Linked DNA regions of Lichenihabitans psoromatis. Each later gene encodes a partner of the first gene's protein in a complex. Links are inferred from orthologs where the notes say so. Each region holds a gene or a part of one and is shown on either strand. Other genes may lie near its edges.

Region 1 (2,903 bases):
GTGCGGCTCGACAACGTGATGGCGATCCCGAAAGCCTCGACTGTCGCGCATGTCGAGGACAATCGTGGTGCGATGGACCTTGTCCTCAACAGCGATGACCTCGCCGAGATCGATGCCGCTTTTCCGCCGCCCCGGCGCAAGACGCCGCTCGACATGCTCTAAGGGGTTATCGCGTCAGACGCGAAGATCCGCCTGAGACACGTTGAAGATCGAGGCACCGGTGTAGCCGTGCCAGTGATGCTCCGGAATATTGGCCTCAATCAGAGCCGCTTCACCGAACCGGGCCGGCAAGTCGTAACGATCCGTGATCGTGAAGATCATCCCGATCGTCTGCTGCAGGAAATCCACCCCGAAGCGACGAACGTGGATCATATCGCCGAATTTGGCCTGCTTGTCGGCGATGGTGCCGTTCATCAACTCGTCGGTGAACGATCCCGGAAGGATCGGCATGCTGAACATCATTCTGCCGCCCGGCTTGAGCGCTTTTGCGAGCCGGATCAGCACGGCGGAATAATTGCACTCGATATGTTCCAGCACGTGATTGTGGACGATGAGATCATGCGTGCCAGGCGACAGCGCGAACACGTCGCGGCAGAGATCGAAGGGTTCGACGCCGAGACCCGGATAGCGCGACGGGTCGATGTCGACGGCCCGATAGCTTGCGCCACCGATCGTTTGCAACAGGGCGGACAAGCCACGCTCGGGGGCAAAATGCAGGATGTTGGATCCGTTCGCGGGGGCGAACTCCGCGATGTGCAAGGCCGCGACGCGCGTCCGTTCCAGTGAGCCGCATTGCACGCAGCGGACCTTAGGTCGCTTGGGCATGTCCGTGAAGGCCGTGCCTCCGCAAATGTTGCATCGCATTCTGGCCCGGCACCCCGATCACGCGCGAGCCTCCCGAGGTCCGCAACCGCCTCCGATGTCTCACGAGTGCGGATGCGAGACAAGCCGTCGCGCCGTCCTGTTATCGGTGCGAGCTTTACGATTTAGCTTGGGAGTTCGCACAAAAGCGTTGAAACTAAGGTCGAGAATGTGGGCGACCCAAGGGTTCGGTCGACCCAACATTGATATGGAAGCGGTTCCATCGGCCAGACGATCCGCCGCGAGGCTGTCCGATGTTGACCCGCTCTAGGAACCGGGGTTGCGAGTCATGCAGTTCGTCTATCGCCCCTGCGTGGGCATCGCTTTATTCAATCGTCAGGGGCTTGTCTTCATCGGCCGTCGCCGGAACAAGCGCACCATGGACAATGTGGCGCCCGGCTACGAATGGCAAATGCCACAGGGCGGTGTCGACATGGGTGAACAACCCCATGCGGCCGCGATTCGCGAGTTGAAGGAAGAGACGAACGTGTCGAGCGCGTCCCTGCTCGGAGAGGCGCCGCGGTGGCTCAGCTATGACCTGCCGACCGATATTTCGCGCAAGGTCATGAAGGGTCGTTTCAAGGGCCAGACGCAAAAATGGTTTGCGTTCCGGTTCGAGGGCGATGATAGCGAAATCAATATCGATCATCCCGAGGGCGGTCATAAACCGGAATTCGACGCTTGGCGGTGGGAAAGCCTCGAGCGATTGCCCGACTTGATCATCCCGTTCAAACGCGAGGTCTATGTCGCGGTCGTGGACGAGTTCAAGCGATTTGCGGCCGTGAACGTCTGAGAGAAACCGATCTCGCCCAAACCGTTGTCACGGGTCACGACCCATCAACATCCTCTCGCCACGATCGCGAGATGGCATGGGAGGCGATATGACAAAGCACAGAGCCAAGCACCGAGCGAACGTGTTGCTGACCCTGGCCGGCGCTCTTCTGCTGCTTGCCGGGGCGCCAGCGGCGCGGGCTCAAGATCGCGGGACGCTGGACCCAAAACCGCTGCCGCCGCTTACCAATCCGAACGACCCCCATGTTCCGGCCAAGCAGATCTTCGGCCGGGTCACCACGCCTGCCGATCTGCAGGCGCGATCGATCGGCTTCTATGCTCATGGCTGTCTTGCCGGGGCCGAGGCTTTGCCGATCAATGGATCGGCTTGGCAAGTCATGCGGCTATCTCGCAACCGCAATTGGGGCAATCCGGCGCTGATCGCCTTTCTCGAGCGCTTCGCCAAATCTGTGCCATCGATCAATGGCTGGCCGGGTCTCCTGGTCGGGGACGTCTCGCAGCCACGCGGCGGCCCGATGCTGACGGGCCATGCCTCGCATCAGGTCGGGCTCGACGCGGACATCTGGCTCAGCCCCATGCCGAGCCGGACGCTGTCACGCGAAGAGCGCGAGATGATGTCGGCCACCAATGTCGTGCGACCGGACGGGCTCGCTGTCGATCCCTCCAGATGGACCCCGCAGCATCTCGCGCTGATCGAGGCGGCAGCCGAACAGCCTGAGGTCGAGCGGATTTTCGTCAACCCGGCGATCAAGAAAGCCATTTGCGAGCAGGCGACCGGCGACCGTAGCTGGTTGACGAAGGTGCGCCCGATGTATGGGCACAATTACCATTTCCATGTGCGGATCAAATGCCCGGCGGGCAACAGCAGTTGCCAGTCCCAGGATCCGGTTCCGCCTGGTGAGGGCTGCGACGCGTCTCTCGCCCGTTGGTTCACGCCCGCGATCCTGCATCCACGGCTGAACCCCAACGCCAAGCCAAACCCGGGCCTCACGATGGCGCAGCTACCCGCCGCATGCAGGCAGGTGCTGGTCGCTCAATAAAACTTGGGTTGGCTTAGGCGTGGTCGCCGGCAAGCCGATCGGTCCAGGCCAAAAGCAGGCTGGAGATCACGAAGGTCAGGTGGATCACGACGCCCCAGGTCATTTCACGATCGCTGACCGCGCTCATGTTCATGAAGTAGCGCAGCAGTTGGATGCCCGAGATCGCGACGATCGAGGACATCAGCTTCAGCTTCAAGCCGCTGAAGTCGA
Region 2 (2,772 bases), 2.7 Mb from region 1 along the record:
CATGTGCCGCCGACTTTTCTTGGCGATCGGTGCGGCGCCAGCGCCTTTTTCGTCGAAGCCGACCACGACCGTGTAGTCTTCCTGTGCTTGCGCCGAGACGAACTGAACCGCGATCGGGTCCGACACAAGAGAAAAGTCTCCCTGACTCTGGCCGCCCGGTACCGTCACCGGAATGCGATAGAACTTCGAAAGAATGACCTGTTGGGTCTTTTCGTTACGGATCGCGATGCGGATCGGCGCCGTGAACGAACCAGCCGTTCCGGCCGGGCCGATCAACACACGCCCCTCGAGCCCGACTTTCAGCACGAGATTGCTGCCGACGTGGGAGCATTCGCGAACGACGTCGCCAAGCGAATATTGATATTTGACCGACGCATTGGATTGGTCAGCGCCCGCATAGGTTCGGAGCGATGCCGTGCCGTCCAGTACCTCGACGTTCGGACATTCGAGCTTTTCCTCGATTGCGGCCGGCTTCGCCGGTCCCACGTTCAAGTTATTGAACGCAATCAGGTTGCCCAGCATCGTGCCGTTATCGGAGGTCTTCGGCTCGAAGCCGCTCGTCCCGCCGCACCCGCTCAGAACGATCGGGATGATCGTGCAAAAACCGATCCTGGCAATCCGCCCGGCAGCACCACTAACCGTCATCCTACGCTCCCGATTCCGACATCCTTGGGGGTCCGGCCAATCAGAAATCAGCCCGCCGCCAAAGGCTCAGCTTACGCCTCGCATCAGGCCCTTATACCAGCTTTGCGCCGCGTCACCAGACGAGGCCGTCGCGCTTGGTTGATTCTTGGCCCTGGCGAGCGACAGGCAAATCGCCTATATGGCCCGATCATGACATCAGCCGCTGCAGCGATCGACGCGCCTTTGCGCTTCGCGAAGATGAACGGAATCGGCAACTCGATCCTGGTCGTCGACACACGCGGCCATGCAGCGCTCGACGAGGCGACGGCGCGATTCCTCGGCGCTCGACCGGGGCTCGGTTTCGACCAATTGATGGCGATCGGGGATGGGCGCGGCGCGGGCCGCCCGCCCTTCGTCGATATCTTCAACCAAGATGGGTCAAAGGCGGGCGCTTGCGGCAATGGCACGCGTTGCGTCGCATGGTTCCTGCTCGAGGGGAGCGCCGACCAGTCAGTGACGGTTGAAACGGTTGCGGGCGAGTTGGTCTGCAGGCGCCAGCCGGACGGCCTTTTCACGGTCGACATGGGGGTCCCGCATGTCGGATGGCATGACATTCCGCTGCGTGACGCGATTGAGGACACGACATCCTTCGCCCTGGAGCCGACCTCGGCCTGGATCGAGGCGCTCGGACCGGTGTCGGCTGTAAGCATGGGCAACCCCCATGCAGTGTTCTGGATCGCCCCCGATGCTCCGCAGCCTCCGCTCGCGACGCTCGGCCCTGCCCTCGAACATCATCCCATGTTTCCGGACCGGGCCAATATCTCCTTCGCCCGTGTGATGTCACCCACCTTGATCCACCTCGATGTGTGGGAACGCGGTGCCGGCTTGACCAAGGCATGCGGCTCGGCGGCTTGTGCGACACTGGTTGCGGCGGTGCGTAACCATCGTGTCTTGCGGCGCGCCGATGTGGTGCTGCCGGGCGGAACACTGACGATCGAGTGGCGTGACACCGACCAGCACGTCTTGATGACAGGGGCGGTCGAGCTCGAACATCGGGGTCTGGTCGACCGGAATGCGACGGCTTGACGGCGATCGATGGCGACGCGCGCTCTCGCGCCTCTGTCGAGGTGGTGACGTTCGGTTGCCGCCTCAACATCGTCGAATCCGATGCCATGCGGTCGAGCGCGTCGCGAGCCGGTCACGCCAATCTCGCGATCGTGAACACCTGCGCCGTGACGGCAGAGGCCGTGCGACAGGCGCGGCAATCCATTCGGCGGCTGGCTCGCGACAATCCCGAGCGTCCAATCGTCGTGACCGGATGTGCGTCAGCGATCGATCCGGATGGATTTTCGGCGATGCCGGAGGTCAGCCATGTCGTGGCCAACAGCACCAAAACCGCTCTCGCCACGTGGTCGGGCCTTCCGCGAACGCAGGCAACCGCATCGAACGTCAGGGGTTTGGCGGCGCCGATCGAGACGATCCACACGCGAGGATTTCTCGAAATTCAGAACGGCTGCGATCATCGCTGTACGTTCTGCGTCATTCCATTCGGCCGTGGAGCGTCGCGCTCCATCGCACCCGCCACGATCCTCGAGCGCGCCCGAACCATGCTGGAAAACGGCATCCGCGAGATCGTCTTGACCGGCGTCGACATCACATCTTACGGCAGCGATCTTCCAGACGAACCGAAGCTCGGAACACTCGTGCGGACGCTGCTCGCCGCCCTGCCAGACCTGCCGCGCCTGCGGCTATCCTCGATCGATTGCATTGAGGCGGATTCCGACCTCATCACCGTCATCGCCGACGAGGATCGGTTCATGCCGCATCTTCACCTATCGCTGCAATCGGGCTCTGACCTGATCCTCAAGCGCATGAAGCGGCGGCACGGGCGCGGCGACGCGGTCGCGTTCTGCCAAAAGCTCAAAGCGCTGCGGCCCGACATGGTGTTCGGCGCCGATATCATCACCGGATTTCCGACCGAAACCGAGGCCCACTTCGCCGACAGCGTGGCCTTGATCGAGGATTGCGGGCTGACGCATCTTCACGTCTTTCCCTATTCGCCACGGCCCGGCACACCGGCGACCCGCATGCCACAGGTCCCGCGCGACACCGCGAGGGAACGGGCCGCGGCCCTACGCGCGGTCGGTG

What was found.
Region 2: the proteins of EY713_RS13530 (region 1) and dapF are in contact, whole or in part, in a solved structure (PDB 5YGU), measured with the Escherichia coli proteins. The link is inferred for Lichenihabitans psoromatis from one-to-one orthologs.

Annotation. Positions count from the first base shown.
Region 1 is NZ_CP036515.1:2,915,128-2,918,030, reverse strand. The notes cover bases 5-2,902. They hold EY713_RS13530 (RNA pyrophosphohydrolase), read left to right. Parts: upstream 5-1,150; coding sequence 1,151-1,654; downstream 1,655-2,902. Other genes in these bases: EY713_RS13520 (TIGR00645 family protein), read right to left, coding at 2,707-2,902; mepA (penicillin-insensitive murein endopeptidase), read left to right, coding at 1,743-2,693; EY713_RS13535 (class I SAM-dependent methyltransferase), read right to left, coding at 175-825; EY713_RS13540 (aldo/keto reductase), read left to right, coding at 5-162. Also shown: more of EY713_RS13540, read left to right, coding at 1-4; more of EY713_RS13520, read right to left, coding at 2,903-2,903. UniProt on the Escherichia coli protein: Master regulator of 5'-end-dependent mRNA decay.
Region 2 is NZ_CP036515.1:214,220-216,991, forward strand. It holds dapF (diaminopimelate epimerase), read left to right. Parts: upstream 1-834; coding sequence 835-1,710; downstream 1,711-2,772. Other genes in the region: EY713_RS01070 (hypothetical protein), read right to left, coding at 1-645; mtaB (tRNA (N(6)-L-threonylcarbamoyladenosine(37)-C(2))-methylthiotransferase MtaB), read left to right, coding at 1,797-2,772. UniProt on the Escherichia coli protein: Involved in the succinylase branch of the L-lysine biosynthesis and in the biosynthesis of the pentapeptide incorporated in the peptidoglycan moiety. Catalyzes the stereoinversion of LL-2,6-diaminopimelate (L,L-DAP) to meso-diaminopimelate (meso-DAP).